Regions from separate parts of the Streptomyces sp. NPDC101194 genome, predicted to be linked through region 2. Evidence: riboswitches for the same ligand, from Rfam matches in the RefSeq annotation. Region 2 holds a riboswitch; each other region holds the start of a gene.

Region 1 (5,705 bases), on a different contig from region 2:
ACTCCGGGTCCCCGGGGGCGATGACGGGTCCGCGCAGCGCGGACCGCATCGCGTCCAGGGCGTCGAGCGCGGTGCCGTTCATGGTCCGGCCATCTCCCTGCTCACCTGCCTGGATGCGGACCGCTGCCCCGCCCGATCCCCGTCGGGCCGTCGACGTGCGCAACGCGCGTGCCCCGGGGGCCCCGGGTGGCCGGGGGCGGCTGCCGCGGGCTGATGTCTCAAGCCTCCCCGCGGTCCGGGGGCCGTGCCAGTCCGCCGGACCGGGAGGAGCGAGACATGCGCGTCATGGACGGGGCGGCTCCGCTCAGACGAGGAGCTTCGTCTTCGCCCGCTGGTACTCCTCGTCCGTGATGGCGCCCCGGTCCTTGAGCTCGGCGAGTCTCGCCAGATCGTCGACGTGTCTGCCCTCCTTGGGGGCGTGCGCCTCGGAGGTGCCGGCGGCCTCCCGTACGTACGCCTTGAAGGCCGCCTCCCGGTCCTGCGCCTCCTTGACGTCCCGCTTCCCCATGGACCTGCCGCGCACGATCACGTACAGCAGGACGCCCAGATACGGCAGCAGCAGGGCCACGATCAGCCAGCCCGCCTTGCCCCATCCGCCGAGGTCGTCGCTGCGGAAGATGTCGGAGATGACCTTGAAGAGCAGGAACAGCCACATGATCCAGAGGAAGAACCAGAGCATGGTCCAGAAGAGGTTGAGCAGGGGGTAATCGTCCACGGTCGGCTCCCCTATCACCGCGAGTCATCGCGTCGACTGACTGAAAGGTAAATCAGTCATATCACCTCATATTCCCCCTCGCTCGTTGTTGTTCGAGAGCCTCCTCGGGAGGCAGGCGCGGAGTACCGTGGAAACGTCGAGGGAGGCTCCGGCCTCCAGGAGGCGGGGTCGCCCCGTGGTCATGAAGCGGCGTGAACGGCGTGAGCAGCGACGCGGAGAGCGGCGCGAGCGGCGGCGTGAGCAGACGCGCGCAGGGACGCTCGCGAGGGCGCATGCACCGGGCGGATGAGTCCGCCCGGAGCCCGGTCGGGGCGATCGGCCGTGTCACCGTGCCGATCCCGCCCGGCGGTCCGGGCGAGGTGCTGGTGGCGGTACGGGGCGGGTCGGAGGCCTACACCGCATGGTCGACGACGTCGATCGACCGGGACGTGCGCGTCATCGTCGTCGACTCGGTCTCGGCGCGCGGCGTGATCGTGGAGCCTCTGCCGCCCTGAGCCCGAGCAGGGGGGTACCCACGTCGAGCAGTGACGACGGCAGGAGTCTTCCGATGTTCTTCTGGCATGTTCCCGCCCCCAACGAGGCGATGCTCATATCCGGTTCCAAGGGGCAGACCCTGGACACCCAGTTCCGGATCGTCACCGGCCACGGCAGTTTCGTGGTCCCGGTCAAACAGAAGGCGCGCATGCTCTCCCTGGCGCTGCGCGAGGCGGAGATCACCGAGGACTGCGTGACCCAGCAGGGCATCCGCCTCAACGTCCGGGCCGTCGCGGTCTTCAAGGTCGGCGACGACGCCGTGTCCATCGCCAACGCGGCACGCCGGTTCCTGACGGAGCAGGAGCAGATGGAGGAGCTCGTCGGCCGGATCTTCGCCGGGCACCTGCGTTCCATCGTCGGCGGACTGACCGTGGAACAGATCATCCGCGAGCGCAACCGGGTCTCGCAGGAGGTCATCGCGGGCAGCCACGGCGAGATGGAGAAGCTCGGCATCGTGGTGGACGCCCTCCAGATCCAGGAGATCGACGACGCCACCGGCTACATCAAGAACCTCGCCGCCCCGCACGCCGCCGCGGTCGCCAGCCAGGCCCGGATCGCCGAGGCCAAGGCCGACCAGGAGGCCAGCCAGCGCGAGCAGCAGGCCGCCGCGCTCAAGGCGGAGTACGAACGTGACACCGCGATCAAGCGCGCGGGCTTCCTCGCCGAGACCGAGCAGTACAACGCCCGCGCCGCGCAGGCCGGACCGCTCGCCCAGGCCAGGGCCTCGCACGAGGTCATCGAGGAGCAGACCGCGCTGGCCGAGCGGCAGGCCGCGCTCGCCGCGCAGCGGCTCGAAGGGGAGGTGCGGCGCCCGGCGGACGCCGAGGCGTACCGTCAGCGCACCCTCGCCGAGGCGGCCCGGGACCGGGTGAAGTTCGAGGCCGACGGCAACGCGTACAGCGAACGGACCATCGCCCAGGCCCAGGCCGACGCCAACAGCGCGCGCGCCGCCTCGCTGCGCGACGGCAACCAGGAGCTCATCGCGGCCAACCGCATCGTGGAGAACCTGCCGGCGCTGGCCGACGCGGCGGCGCGCGGCATGTCGGGGGCCGACCTCACCGTCCTCAACGGCGCCAACGGTGTCAATGAGATGGCTGCGGGCGTGGTCGGCCAGGGGCTGGCGATCCTTCATGCGCTGCAGCGCGGCGCGAGCCCGATGAAGTCACCGGCGGTCGACGGGAAGGCCACTGGGCGCATCACCGAGACGAACTGATCTCCGGGGCCGCGCCGAAGGGGCGGGACGCGGGAGATTCGCCGAGTGGTCATGAGCGCGCCGGACATGCCGTAGAGTTGTGTTCACCGACGCGGGGTGGAGCAGCTCGGTAGCTCGCTGGGCTCATAACCCAGAGGTCGCAGGTTCAAATCCTGTCCCCGCTACTGACGATTCAGGCCCGGCACGCATGCAGCGTGCCGGGCCTGAATCATTTCCCCGCACCGCCGCCGGTCCCTGGTTCCGGTCGCCGGAATGGTGGAAGGCGGGGCAGGCGGTGTGTGAGCCGGGCCACGTGCGTACCCCCATTGGCCGATGAGGAGTCGCCGCGCGCCCTCGCTCCGGTGAGCCTGGAGGTGGGGCGCGGCACCGTACTCAGCCGTGCGCGTACCGGGCAGGAGACCACAGGTGTGGAAGCGGCTGAAGCAGGGCGGCAGACACGCCGGAGGCGGTGTCCGTACCCGGCGGTTCGTCCGCGCGCTGCCCGCCCTGATGATTCTCGGCGGGCTGGTGTTCGACGCCCTCACGCCGCCGACCTTCACCGCCATTCCGCTGTTCGTGGCGGCGCCGCTGATCGCCGCGCCGTTCTTCTCGCTGTCCAGCACCGTCCTCACCGCCGTCGCCTCGATCCTGGCCATCGTCGCGCTGCGCCTGCACAGCAACACGTTGCCGCAGGCCGTGCCGTTGATCGAGCTGCTGACCCTGGCCACCGTGTCGGTCCTCGCGATCGTCATCAACGGGGTCGTGCGGCGCAGCAACGAGCAACTGGCCTCCGCGCGGGTGATCGCGGAGACCGCCATGCGGGCCGTGCTGCCCAAACCGTCCGACCGGATCGGCGGGCTGCATGTGGCGGCGCGGTACGAGGCGGCGCAGGCGGACGAGTTCGTCGGCGGCGACCTGTTCGCCGTGGCGGACACCCCGCACGGGGTGCGGCTGGTGGTCGGGGACGTACGGGGGAAGGGGCTCGACGCCGTGGAGTCCGTGGCGGTGATCATCGGCGCGTTCCGGGAGGCGGCCGAGCAGGAACGTTCTCTGGAGGGCGTGGCTCAGCGGCTGGAGCGGGCGCTGGCGCGAGAGGGAACGGGGCGGAGCGGGCTGGACGTGGTCGAGGGCTTCACCACCGCCGTACTGGCCGAGATCCCGTCCGGGCTGTCGCGGGTGCGGATCGTCAACCGTGGTCATCCCGAGCCGATCCTGCTGCATCCGGACGGAGCCCTGGATGTGCTGGGGCCGTCGGTGCCCGCGCTGCCGCTCGGGATGGATCTGGGGGTGTGGCCCGACCGGGCGGACGAATGGGATCTGACGGCGGGGACGACCCTGCTCCTCTACACCGACGGTCTCTCCGAAGCGCGGAACGCCGACGGGGTCTTCTACGATCCGGCTGCGCGGCTGCGCGGGCGGATCTTCCCGGGACCCGAGGAGCTGCTGTCCGCCCTGACCGACGACGTGCGGCGGCACACGGGCGGCGAGACCACCGACGACATGGCGCTGCTCGCGGTCGTACGTCCCGCGGAGGGGCAGCCGCACCGGCGCAGGACGGTGAAGATCGTGGGACTGGACACGATGTGACGGGTGGGGCGGGTGCGTGGTGCGGACCGGGTGGAGTGCCGGACGGGCATGCCACCGTGCGTAACCGAAGCACGCCGCTCCGCATAACATTTGACGCAACGTCAGAATCCGGGTAATGGCTGAGGGGCGATCAACTCATCCGATTCCACCCGGTTATGTCCCGTAAAGTCCAGGCCAAAGACGTGAACGATCAGTGGGAACAGCTTGGAATAGGGCCCGGGTGTCTATTAACGTTCGATAACGCAGCGCGGTCGTCCCAGCCGTCGTCAGTGGCGGCACCGTGCGCGAGCGCCGAATTCCGCAAGGGAACCGGGGAACCACCTACATGGGGTGAATCGGACACCTGTGTCTCGTGAGAGGCAGAGGCGCCCGTAGGAGACCTTCCTGCTCCGAACCCGTCAGCTAACCCGGTAGGCGAGAAGGAAGGAAAGGAGTGCGCCCAAGTGGCGTCCAACAAGCCTGCCCCCGAGGCCCCCGCGCGGTTCACCTCCGACTTCGGCCCGGGCGGTGACTTCGGCACCGGTTCCGACTACGGCCTCGGATACGGCCCCGGTCTCGCCTCCGACGCCGGTTACGCAACCACCGGGACGAGAACGGCGTTCGGGACCGGCTACGGCACCGAGCCGGGCGGCGACTTCACCGGTGAGTTCGGGTCCGGTGAGTTCAGCGGGTCCGGCGATCCGGCAGAGCTCCGCGGGGGATTTCGCGCCGACGGCGTCGGTGAACCCGAACGAAGCCGGGACGAGTGGAACCCCACCGAGGAGTCCGTCCGCCCCGTGCGCGGCAAGCACCGCGTCGCCAAGCAGCGCAACGGACTTGCCCGTAGCTCCACCGTGCTCGGGGTCGGCGTCATCGCGGCGGTCGGCGCGGGCGGCATTGCCACCGCGCAGAGCAAGCCGGCGGTCTCCATCTCGCTTCCCGATTCCATCGCGGACAACCTGCCCGACGCCAAGTCGCTCCCCGGCGTGGGGTCCCTGTTCTCCGGCGAGTCCGAAGCCGACAAGGCCGAGGCCGTCGCCGCGTCCGCGCCGCTCACCACCGCCGGCATCACCACCGCCGAGGCCCAGCGGGGCGCGACGGACGCGGGCGAGGCGCTCCGTGCCCGTATCCTCCAGCAGGCCGAGCAGCAGCAGGACGCCGCCGACGCCGAGGCCAGGGCCGCCGAGGAGAAGGCGGCCGCGGAGAAGGCCGCCGCCGAGGCCAAGAAGCAGCAGGACGCGGCCGAGGCCAAGATCGCCGCCGAGAAGAAGAAGGCGGAGGAAGAGGCCAAGAGGAAGGCGGAGGCCCTGCGGCTCGCCAAGCTGGCCGCCAGCTACGCCATCCCGACCTCCTCGTACACGATCACTTCGACCTTCGGCGAGGCCGGCTCGATGTGGTCCTCCGGCTACCACACCGGCCTCGACTTCGCAGCGCCGACGGGCACCCCGATCAAGGCCATACACGGCGGCACCATCAAGTCGGCCGGCTGGTCCGGTTCGTACGGCTACCGCACGGTGCTGGAGCTCGAAGACGGTACGGAGCTGTGGTTCTGCCATCAGTCCTCGATCGGTGTCAGTGTCGGCCAGAAGGTCACGACCGGTGACACCATCGGCAGGGTCGGCGCGACCGGCAACGTGACGGGCCCGCACCTCCACCTGGAGGTCCACACCCCGGCCGGCACGGGCATCGACCCGATGG
Region 2 (5,705 bases):
CGCGCCCGGTTTCGGCGCGTGGATCATCATCCCGTCGCCCTTGTAGATGCCGACGTGGCTGATGTCGTCGTAGAAGAAGACGAGGTCGCCCGGACGCAGATCCGCCGTGGCGACCTTGGTGCCGATCTTCACCTGGTCCCACGTGGTGCGCGGGATGTCGACCCCCGCGGCCTTCCACGCGGCCTGGGTGAGTCCTGAGCAGTCGTACGAGGACGGGCCCGTCGCACCCCAGACGTACGGCTTGCCCAGCTGGGCCCTGGCGAAGGCGAGGACCTTCTCCGCCTTGGTGGTGGCGCTGCTGTCCGAGCCGGTCCCGGTTCCCGTCCCCGTACCGCTGCCGGTTCCCGTGCCCGTACCGCTGCCGGATCCCGCCGCCTTCGCGGCCTCCTCGGCCTTGCGGTCCGCCTCCGCCTTGGCGGCGGCCTGCTGCCGCGCCAGTTCCTCCGCCTTGCGCTTGGCCTCCGCCTCCTTCTTGCGCTCCAGCGCCGCGAGCCGCTCCCTCTCCTCGGCGGTCAGCTTCGACAGCATCGTCCGCGCCTCGCCCAGCTTCTGCTGGACGTTCTGCTTGCTGGTGCGCAGTGTGGCCTGGGTCGTGGTCAGCGTCTCCAGGCTGCGCACCGCTTCGGCGCGCTTCTTGGAGGCCTTCGCCTGCTGGGCGCGGAAGTCCGTGACCGCCTTCTGCTGCTGACCGGTCATCCGGTTCATCAGCTGGGTCTGGTCGAAGTACGACTGCGGGTCGTCGGCCAGGAAGAAGGTGGCGCTCGGCGTGAGGGACCCGGTGCGGTACTGCGCGGCCGCGTAGGCGCCGAGCGTCCTGCGGGCGTCGTTGAGTTTGTCGGCGCGCTTCGCCACGTCGTCCAGGAGCGCGTCCACCTCGGTGCGCTGGGCGGCGGAGGCCTCCTTCGCCTGGTTGTACCGCTGGGTCGCGGCGCCCGCCTCCCGGTAGAGGTCGTCGACCTTCTTCTGGACGTCCTCGATGCTGGGCTTCGGAGCGGGGGCCGCCGTGGCGCTCTGCGTGGAGAGCAGGGTCACGGATGCCAGCGCGGCCGTCGTGAGGCCGACGGCCGGTGTGGTGGTGCGCACCCGGGCGCGCGGTTTGCGATGCGATGCCAAGACGGCATCTCCTTCCGTGGACCGCCTACCGGGTTAGCTGTCGGGTTCGGGCGGAACGGAAGGCTGCCCTACGGTCCGAGTGGGGGATGTGGACCGATTCACCCCGGTGACGCGTATTGGGTCCCCGGCTCCGGACGTCCGTGAGGACGGCCCGGATTCGGCGCGGGCGCCCGCTCGGCGTGGTTCGCCTCAGGGGGTACGGGCCACCCGGTCGAGCACGGTAGCCAACCCGTGGTGCTGCTGTGAAGGTCGATGTTCGATATGCCCGATACGTTTTCGTGACCTCCGCGGGGCGGAGGTGACGAGGGTGGCCGAGGGCGGATATTCCTTACGCGGCGTGGGCGTCCGCTCTCCGTGCGTGCCCGGCGGCCGGGTGTGGTTCGCCGAGCGGCAGTCACGCGTCGGTGCGGCGGTTGAAGGGTTGTCCCGTGATCCCTGGTGGACCGGTGCGCGGCGTCGGATGCGGTGCATCGCAAGGCGGAGGGACGTCCGCATACTGGATGTATGCGGACGTTCCGACAATGCGGCGAGGTCCGTAGCAGTCGTCGCGCACCCGCCAGGGATTGCGGGACAGCCCTTAGACTCGACAAGCGATGAGCAGCCTCTTTGACGACAGCTTCCTGGCCGGCCTCCAGCACTCGGAGGAAGAGCCCCCGCCGCCCCCCGAGGACTCCGCACCCGAAGCGGTGCCGGAGGACCTCTTCGCGGGCGTCTTCGACGGGCCCCCGCCGCCCAGGGACGCGTACTACCGCGACGGCGCGCACCGCCCCGTGGTCGACTCCGCGGCGCTGCTCGACGGGTTGAACACCGAACAGCGCGCCGCGGTGGTCCACGCCGGCTCCCCGCTGCTCATCGTCGCCGGGGCGGGCTCCGGCAAGACCCGGGTGCTGACCCACCGGATCGCCCACCTCCTCGCCGAGCGCGGGGTGCACCCCGGCCAGATCCTGGCGATCACCTTCACCAACAAGGCCGCGGGCGAGATGAAGGAGCGCGTCGAACAGCTCGTCGGACCGCGTGCCAACGCCATGTGGGTCATGACCTTCCACAGCGCGTGCGTACGCATCCTGCGCCGCGAGTCGAAGAAGCTCGGCTTCACCTCGTCGTTCTCGATCTACGACGCCGCCGACTCCAAGCGGCTGATGGCCCTGGTCTGCCGTGATCTCGACCTCGACCCGAAGCGCTTCCCGCCGAAGTCGTTCACGGCCAAGGTCTCCAACCTGAAGAACGAACTGATCGACGAGGAGACCTTCGCAGGCCAGGCCGCGGACGGCTTCGAGAAGACCCTCGCCCAGGCCTACGCGATGTACCAGTCCCGGCTGCGCGAGGCCAACGCGCTGGACTTCGACGACATCATCATGACGACGGTCCATCTGCTGCAGGCGTTCCCCGACGTCGCCGAGCACTACCGCCGCCGCTTCCGGCACGTCCTGGTCGACGAGTACCAGGACACCAACCACGCCCAGTACACCCTCGTACGCGAACTGGTCGGCCCGGCCGGGGAGCACGACGCCCCCGCCGAGCTGTGCGTCGTCGGTGACGCGGACCAGTCGATCTACGCGTTCCGCGGTGCGACCATCCGCAACATCCTCCAGTTCGAGGAGGACTACCCGAACGCGACGACGATCCTGCTGGAGCAGAACTACCGCTCCACGCAGACGATCCTGTCCGCCGCCAACGCGGTCATCGAGCGCAACGAGAGCCGCCGTCCCAAGAACCTCTGGACGAACGCCGGCACGGGCGCCCGGATCACCGGCTACGTCGCCGACACCGAGCACGACGAGGCCCAGTTCGTTGCCGAGGAGATCGACCGGCTGACCGACGCGGGCGACGCCAAGGCCGGTGACGTCGCGATCTTCTACCGTACGAACGCGCAGTCCCGCGTCTTCGAAGAGATCTTCATCCGCGTCGGCCTGCCCTACAAGGTCGTCGGCGGCGTGCGCTTCTACGAGCGCAAGGAGGTCCGGGACGTCCTGGCCTACCTCCGGGTTCTCGCCAACCCCGAGGACACCGTCCCGCTGCGCCGCATCCTCAATGTGCCCAAGCGCGGCATCGGTGACCGTGCCGAGGCGATGATCGACGCGCTCTCCCTGCGCGAGAAGATCACCTTCCCGCAGGCGCTGCGACGGGTCGACGAGGCGTACGGCATGGCGGCCCGGTCGGCCAACGCCGTCAAGCGGTTCAACACGCTGATGGAGGAGCTGCGCACGATCGTCGAGTCCGGCGCGGGCCCGGCAGTGGTCCTGGAGGCCGTGCTGGAGCGGACCGGTTACCTCGCCGAGCTCCAGGCGTCCACCGACCCGCAGGACGAGACCCGCATCGAGAACCTCCAGGAACTCGCCGCCGTAGCCCTCGAATTCGAGCAGGAGCGCGGCGAGGCCGGCGAGGAGGGCGCGGGCACGCTCGCCGAGTTCCTGGAGCGGGTCGCGCTCGTCGCGGACTCCGACCAGATCCCCGACGAGGACGAGGACGGCTCCGGCGTCATCACGCTGATGACGCTGCACACCGCCAAGGGCCTCGAATTCCCGGTGGTCTTCCTGACGGGCATGGAGGACGGCGTCTTCCCGCACATGCGCGCGCTCGGCCAGGTCAAGGAGTTGGAGGAGGAGCGGCGGCTCGCGTACGTCGGCATCACCCGTGCCCGCGAGCGGCTCTACCTGACCCGGGCGGCGATGCGCAGTGCCTGGGGGCAGCCCTCGTACAACCCGCCGTCCCGGTTCCTGGAGGAGATCCCGGACCAGCACCTGGAGTGGAAGCGGACCGGTCCGATGGCGGCCCCGGCCGGGCCCACGTCGGGGATCACTTCGTCGCTGTCCTCGTCGCGTTCGCGGTCCGGACCCTCGGGTTTCGCGACCCGGCGGACCTCGGACAAGCCGACGATCACGCTGGTGGTCGGGGACCGGGTCACGCACGACCAGTTCGGGCTGGGCACGGTGACGGCGGTCGAGGGGATCGGCGACCAGGCGAAGGCGACGGTCGACTTCGGGGACGAGCGGCCGAAGAAGCTGTTGCTGCGATACGCACCGGTCGAGAAGCTGTAGGCGGGGCGGCGGCCGGAGCCGTCGCGTCGGCCGCCGACCGTGACCCGCGCGACGGCGGGTCGGTCGGCGGGCGGCTCAGGTCGGGTCGACGCCGTGGCTGCGGAACCAGGGGAGCGGGTCTATGGCAGCGCCCCCACCGGGCCGCACCTCGAAGTGCAGGTGCGGGCCGGTCGAGTTCCCCGTGTCGCCCGAGTACGCGATGACGTCACCGGCCTTGACCGGGCCCGAGCGGATCTTGGTGCTGCTCAGGTGGCAGTACCAGGTCTCGGTCCCGTCGGCCATGGTGACGATGGCCATGTTCCCGTAGGCACTGTTCCACTGGGTGCGCACGGTGCCGTCGGTCGCGGCCATCACGGGCGTGCCCTCGAAGACGGGGAAGTCGATGCCCGTGTGTACGGACATCCAGTTGACGCCCGCCTGGCCGAAGTACGCGCTGAGGCCGTGCCGCGCGACCGGCACGACGTACTTGGGACGCAGCGCCTCCTTGCGCGCCGCCTCTTCTTCGCGCTTCTTCTTCTCGGCGGCCTGCCGCTCCCTCAGGTCGATGCGTTCCTGGGTACGGCTGGCGCGGTCGGCGAAGTTCTTGGCGTCGGCGCGGAGGTTGGCGAGCTGGGTGTCCAGCTTGCTGTTGGCCGCGGCCGGCTTGACGGAACCGGGGTCGGCCGCCGCCATCGTCGTGGTGTTGTCGTCCTTCTTGTCCTCGCCGCCCAGACCGCTGACGGAGGCCGCGGCGATACCGGCCACGCTCATCACGCAGGCGGAGGGAACGGCGACGGTCAGGAGTGCGGAACGCTTCGCGGGGGAACGCCGCCGACTGCGGCTGCCGCCGCCACCGTTGCGTGTCGTGGGGCGGCCGAGGGCGCTGCGGGGGGCGGGCGCGGTGTCTGCGGCAGCGGCTTCCGTGTCGTCGTCGTCGCCGTCGTCCGCCGCGGCTTCGTGGCCGTCGGTGGCATGGCTGTCGAAGCCGCGTCCGTCGGTGCCGTGTCCGTCCGGTTCGAAGCCCGCTTCCGGTTCCGGGAGGCTGAACTCGGCGGTGCTGTGGGGTTCGTACGCGGCGAAGTCGAAGGAGTCCTGATCGGTGTAGGGCTCGTAGGACCGGTGCGTTTCTTGCACCCCGTGCGCCGTGTGCGCCTCTTGTGCTTCGTATGTCTCGTGCGCCATCGGCGACTCGTGCAACACCTTTGCGGTTTGCGTGGTTTGCACGGTTTGCTGTTCGTGCTCGGGCGTGGCGCCGGTGTTCCAGGCCGTGGCGTCGTACGCGCCGGTGTCGTAGGCGGCCGTGCCCGTCGTCGCCCACTGGCCGGTCCCGTACCAGCCGTTGGTGTCCCACTGACCCGTGGAGTCAGGGGTGCCGCCCTGTGCCGGGATGTCGGTGAAGGCGGTGAAGGTGGCGGTGGCCGTGGTCCCTGCCGTGCCGTAGTCGGCGTCGGACGTCCAGGCGGTCGTGGTGTCGTACGCCGGACCCGCGGCGTACTGCGGCTGGGACTGCGTCGCGTACGGGGCGTAGGCGTCGTACGAGGAGGTCGGGTGAGCGCCCGTGCCCCACTGCGTGGA
Region 3 (5,705 bases), on a different contig from region 2:
TGCCAGGATCTACGGTACGACGGTCTCCGAACTGCTGGGCGAGACGCCCCCCGAACGTGACGCGATCATCCGTGGTGGAAGGTTCGACGGCGCCGAGGCCGACGGCTGGATGTACCGGCGGGCCGGTGGTGCCGGCCGGGCGATGCAGGCGCTCCGCGTCCGGGTTCCGCACGGCGCGCAGGGCGAGCTCGTACGCGTCCATCCCGGTGAGGAATGGCTGCACGTGCTCGCCGGACACCTGCGGGTCACGCTCGGGGACACCGTGCACGATCTCGCCCCCGGTGACAGCGCGCACTTCGACTCGCTCACCCCGCACCGGATCACGGCCGTCGACCGTGACGGTGCCGAGCTGCTCTTCGTCCACACCCTGCTGCAGAGCCCCGCCGCCGAGCTGTGCCTCGGCAGCGGTATCCACCGTCGCTGAGACCGGTCCGTCCGGTCGCCAGAGAGGACTGTCATGTCCGATTCAGAGAACTTCGACCCGCTCGGGTCCAGGAAGAACTACGAGGCCCAGGAGCGGAAGTTCCCGCGCGGTGTGGTGATCCGGCTGTTCGCCTACCTCATCGCGGGACACATCTTCGCGGCCTTCCTCTACCTGCTCTTCGCGGTGGCCGGCAAGGGCTGACCACCGCGAGGGGTGGTCGGGCTACGCCTCGTCGAGGAGCTGTGCGTGCAGCCGCTCACGGGTCTCGGGGGCGAGCTTCAGCCCCTCGGAGAGATAGCGGTCGGTGCTGCCCCAGGTCTCCTCGATGGTCGCGAAGGCCGCGTCCAGATAGTCGGCGTGGGCGCCGAAGAGGGGATTGAGAAGCTCCATCACCTCGGGCGACATGCCGTTCGCCGAGGTGTCGCTGCGGCGCACCTTGTAGCGGCGGTGGGCGTCGTTGGACTTGAGGTAGTCGGCCTCGATGGCATCGCGCTCGACACCGACCGCCAGCAGCGACACCGCGATCGACAGACCGGCCCGGTCCTTGCCCGCCGCACAGTGCATCAACGCCGGAACGCTGTCCTCGGCCAGGGCGTGCAGCACCCGGCTGTGCTCGGCGGTGCGGTCCAGGATGATCGAGCGGTACGAGGCGATCATCCGGTCCGTCCCCTTGCCGTCGGCGAGGAGCGAACGCAGTTGATCGAGATCGCCGTCGCGGACCATCCGCCAGAACTCGGCGCCGTCGGCGGGGTCGGAGAGCGGGATGCTCACGTTGCGTACGCCCGGCAGTTCCACGTCCAGGCCGTCGAGCCGGTGGTCGGCGGCGTTGCGGAAGTCGAAGACGGTGTGCAGACCGAGACCGCCGAGAAACGCGGCGTCCTCGGCGGTGGCGTGCGCGAGGTGACCGCTGCGGAAGAGCCGTCCGTACCGCACCCGCCGGCCGTCCGCGGTGGGCAGTCCGCCCACGTCGCGGAAATTGCGGACACCCGCCAGTTCGGGTTCCGTCGACGGGATCTGCGGCAACTGCTGCGTCACAGGGACTCCTGGGGTGTCTGGCGTCGACGCGAGTCGCCGACAAGGCCACTTCCGTGACGATACGACATGGATTCCTCACGCAATCATCTCGGCCAATTCTTGTCGATACCTCGTGAACCCCCGTGCTCCGATGGCGAATCCGTCCGGTGAATTCGTCGCGAGACCGTTGCCCGCCCGCCCGGCGCTGGTCGATGATGTGCGGAACTGTTGGAATGTGGGGAAGCGATGATCGAGACTGGCGACAAGGGCCGGACCTGGCTGCTCACCGGGTCGAGCAGCAGCTACGCACTGCGCATCACCGAGCGGGACGAACTGCTCCATCTCCACTGGGGGCCGCGGATCTCCCTTGCCGCAGCCGAGGCCCTGGCAGCGGCGCCGGAGCCGCCGGCCAGAGGGTTCGAGTCCTGGCTCGACGGTCGTGAGGAGTACCCCGTGGAGGGCGGCCCGCGGTTCGTCCGCCCGGCCCTCTCGGTACGCACCCCCGAGGTCCGTGGCACGGAGTGGGCCTTCTCCGACGCCGTGGTGGACGGGGACGAACTCCGTATCGGCTTCACCGACTCCGTGCACCGGCTCGCCCTCACGCTGCACTACCGGATGCGGAACGACTCCGACGTGATCGAGCGCTGGGCCACCGTCGCCCACGCCGGGCCCGACGGCCCGCCACTGGAACTGCTGCGCGCCGACGCCGCCGCCTGGGTGCTGCCCGCCCGCGACGGCTGGCGGCTGAGCCGGCTGCACGGCCGCTGGGCGGCGGAGTCCCGGCTCGCGCGGGCGGAGTTGACGTATGGCGAAAGCGTCATCTCCAGCAGGCGCGGCCATACGGGCCATCAGTACCTGCCGTGGGTCGCGCTCGATGCCGACGGTGCGGCGACCGAGGAGAGCGGGGAGGTGTACGGCTGCGCGCTCGGCTGGTCCGGGTCGTGGCGGATCTCCGTGCAGCGGCTCCCCGACGGGCTCGTGCAGATCACCGGCGGCGCGGGTTACGACGACTCCGGACTGCTGCTGCTCGGGCCGGGGGATTCCTACGTCACACCCGCCTTCGCCGGGCTGTGGAGCGCGCAGGGGTTCGGCGGGGCGAGCCGGGCCTGGCACGCCTGGCAGTTGGCCCATGTGATCCCGGACGCCGGGAGTCTGCGGCCGGTGCTCTACAACTCCTGGGAGGCGACCGGCTTCGACATCTCGCAGGAGCAGCAGCGCGCCCTCGCCGAGCGGGCCGCCGCGATGGGGGTCGAACTGTTCGTCGTGGACGACGCGTGGTTCGGCCGGCGCACCAGTGACCGGGCGGGGCTCGGGGACTGGACGCCGAATCCGGACCGTTTCCCCGACGGGCTGACGCCGCTCGCCGACGAAGTGCACCGTCTCGGTATGCAGTTCGGCATCTGGGTCGAGCCGGAAATGGTCAATGCCGACAGCGATCTCTATCGCGCACACCCGGACTGGGTGCAGCATTTCCCCGGCCGGACGCGTACCGAGTTCCGTAATCAGCTGGTGCTCAATCTGGCCCGCACCGATGTGCGGGAGCATCTCTACGAGCAATTGCACACGCTGCTCTCCAGTGCGCCCGTCGATTATGTGAAATGGGACTTCAACCGCTCTTTCACCGATGCGGGCTGGCCCGGCGAGAGCTATCCGCAGAAGCTCTGGATCGAGCATGTGCAGGCCCTGTACGCGCTGATCGACCGGCTCCGGGCCGCGCACCCCTCGGTCGCCTTCGAGTCCTGCTCGGGCGGCGGCGGCCGGATCGATCTGGGGATTCTGTCCCGCACGGACCAGGTGTGGACCTCCGACAACACCGACCCGCTCGACCGCCTCGCCATTCAGGAGGGCTTCGGTCAGATCCATCCGGCCCGGGTGATGGCCGCCTGGGTCACCGACAGCCCGAACGTCCAGCTCAACAGCCGGGTCAGCTCGCTGCGCTTCCGCTTCGTGAGCGCGATGGCCGGTGTGCTCGGGGTCGGAGGGGACCTCACCGAATGGAGTGAGGCGGAACTCGCCGAGGCGCGGGGCTGGGTGAGCCTCTACAAGGAGATCCGGTCGGTGGTGCAGCTCGGCGACCTGTACCGGCTCCGTGCCCCGCGGGGAGGACTCGGCGCGGTCCAGTACGTCCACGGGGAGGAGACCGTCGTCCTGATGTGGCTGGAGGCGCAGAGGTACGGGGAGCGACCCCCGGCCCTCAGACTGCGCGGGCTCCACCCCGCGGCGACGTACACCTGCCTGGACACCGGGGCGGTGCACCACGGCTCGGTGCTGCTGCACCAGGGACTGCAGACCGGGCTCCAGGGGGATCTCGACGCGGGAGTGCTGAGGCTGCGGCGCGAGCGCTGAATGCGATGTGTCCATAATGTGCGGATTTGACCCGAACGCGCACTGTTTGTCGGGCAGATGGTCGCCCTCTCGTGAGCGGGATCATATCCGTGACGGTGTGTACTGGCGGGGCGGCCGGGTATTCCGTGCGCGGCGCGGAAATTCAAGATCTCTTGTCCACGGAGTGTGACCGGAATTCCGTGCCGAATTCCTGGCACGGATTCCGGTGCGGAACCGGTGGCTTGTTCTCGCCGTCCCGACTCGCTTACGGTCACCGTCAATCCGGTCGGACCGCCTAATCCTGCCGCCGCCCGGAATTCGCACCCACTCATCGTGTGGCAGGAGCGGGGGAACCAGGTAGGCCGCCGATCGGAGAAATCCGGCCGGCTCGGGGTGAAGCCGCGCTCGGCGCGGCCGGGCATCTCCAGTCCGAACCCGACAGCTCACCTCGTAGGCGCCGGAGAGGAAGCACCCCATGCCCATATCGGGTAAGCATCGTCGTACGAAGTCCGGCGTCATCGCCCGTGGTGTCGCGGCCGCAGGCGCCGGTGGCGCCGTCATCGCGCTGCCGCTGCTCGGCGCCACCGGCGCCCACGCCGCCCCGGCCGCCGCCACGCAGTCCGCCTCCGTCGCCGCGCACGCCGCCCCGGCGCAGCCGGTCGCGCAGAAGCAGGCCGCCACCACGACCTACTCCGTCGTCTCCGGCGACTACCTGTCGAAGATCGCCGCCGAGCACAAGATCGAGGGCGGCTGGCAGAAGCTGTACCAGGACAACCGCGAGGTCGTCGGCAAGGACCCCGGTCTGATCTTCCCGGGCATGAAGCTGACGCTCGGCGGCACGGCGTCGGCCGACGCCGCGGCCACCGGCGCCGGCGCGGGATCGGCCCTCCCCTCGAAGGCCCCCTCGGTTCCCTCGTCGGTCGTGGAGAAGTCCGCCGCGGTCAAGTCCACCCCGGCCAAGGAGTCCAAGACCTCCGCACCGGCCACCCAGAGCAGCAGCTCGGGCTACGTCCACCCGGTCCCCGGCAACCACACCACCGGTTACCGCGCCTCCGGCTCCAACTGGTCCAGCGGCAGCCACACCGGGATCGACTTCCCCGTCTTCACCGGCACCGGCGTGAAGGCCATCACCTCCGGCACCGTCGTCACCGCCGGCTGGGGTGGCGCGTACGGCAACCAGGTCGTCATCAAGCACGCCGACGGCCACTACTCGCAGTACGGTCACCTGTCCTCGATCTCCGTCTCGGCGGGCCAGTCCGTGAGCACCGGTCAGCAGATCGGCCTCTCCGGCGCCACCGGCAACGCCACCGGACCGCACCTGCACTTCGAGGTCCGCACGGGCCCGGCGTACGGTTCGGACATCGACCCGATCGCCTTCCTGGCTTCGCACGGCATCTACGTCTGAGCCGAACGACGGGGCAGTTGAACAACCGGCGTCTTTCGTCCGGATCGGGCCGGATCGGCCTGTCGGGCACGCGAGCCCGGCGTGATCCGGACGACAGGACCTGGGGATGACCCGAGCCATGGAAGGGGCGGTGCGCGGCGGCGCACCGCCCCTTCTGCTTATTCCCCCTTTACCGAATCTGACCGGGTGGTCTATCTCACCACCCGTCAACCCCTTATTACGGTCGCGTAGGTCACATTCAGCGGTGCAGGATAAGCGTTTGTGGCAGACGATTCGAGAAAAAATCAACGTGGCGTCATCAATCGACATGGTGTCATCGGGTCGTACGCGGCGATCGGCGACAGCTTCACCGAGGGGGTCGGCGACCCCGGCCCGGACGGGACCTTTGTCGGCTGGGCGGACCGGTTCGCGGTGCTTCTCGCGGACCAGCTCCCCGACCTCGATACGGGGTCGGGCACCGAGGGCTCCGCGCACGGGAACTTCAGGTACGCCAATCTCGCCGTACGCGGACGACTGCTCGACCAGATCGTCGAGGAG

Evidence for each region. Region 2 has a riboswitch for cyclic di-AMP ahead of ACIRP2_RS09620 (NlpC/P60 family protein). Riboswitches for the same ligand answer to the same signal wherever they lie in the genome.
Region 1: another riboswitch for cyclic di-AMP. It lies ahead of ACIRP2_RS16710 (M23 family metallopeptidase); the one in region 2 lies ahead of ACIRP2_RS09620 (NlpC/P60 family protein).
Region 3: another riboswitch for cyclic di-AMP. It lies ahead of ACIRP2_RS32965 (peptidoglycan DD-metalloendopeptidase family protein); the one in region 2 lies ahead of ACIRP2_RS09620 (NlpC/P60 family protein).

The regions. Positions count from the first base shown of each region.
Region 1 covers NZ_JBIWOS010000004.1:21,171-26,875, reverse strand. Annotated here, with positions in the region: gene ACIRP2_RS16740 (FAD-binding oxidoreductase) at 1-82, opposite strand, end outside; gene ACIRP2_RS16735 (SHOCT domain-containing protein) at 305-715, opposite strand; gene ACIRP2_RS16730 (hypothetical protein) at 988-1,209, shown strand; gene ACIRP2_RS16725 (SPFH domain-containing protein) at 1,263-2,462, shown strand; tRNA gene ACIRP2_RS16720 (tRNA-Met) at 2,553-2,626, shown strand; gene ACIRP2_RS16715 (PP2C family protein-serine/threonine phosphatase) at 2,868-4,028, shown strand; cyclic di-AMP (ydaO/yuaA leader) riboswitch at 4,308-4,460, shown strand; gene ACIRP2_RS16710 (M23 family metallopeptidase) at 4,472-5,705, shown strand, end outside.
Region 2 covers NZ_JBIWOS010000002.1:628,043-633,747, forward strand. Annotated here, with positions in the region: gene ACIRP2_RS09620 (NlpC/P60 family protein) at 1-1,113, opposite strand, end outside; cyclic di-AMP (ydaO/yuaA leader) riboswitch at 1,120-1,286, opposite strand; gene pcrA (DNA helicase PcrA) at 1,707-4,151, shown strand; gene ACIRP2_RS09630 (M23 family metallopeptidase) at 4,227-5,705, opposite strand, start outside.
Region 3 covers NZ_JBIWOS010000011.1:304,808-310,512, reverse strand. Annotated here, with positions in the region: gene ACIRP2_RS32985 (helix-turn-helix domain-containing protein) at 1-424, shown strand, start outside; gene ACIRP2_RS32980 (DUF6126 family protein) at 458-625, shown strand; gene ACIRP2_RS32975 (tyrosine-protein phosphatase) at 647-1,459, opposite strand; gene ACIRP2_RS32970 (alpha-galactosidase) at 1,685-3,784, shown strand; cyclic di-AMP (ydaO/yuaA leader) riboswitch at 4,075-4,233, shown strand; gene ACIRP2_RS32965 (peptidoglycan DD-metalloendopeptidase family protein) at 4,239-5,168, shown strand; gene ACIRP2_RS32960 (SGNH/GDSL hydrolase family protein) at 5,430-5,705, shown strand, end outside.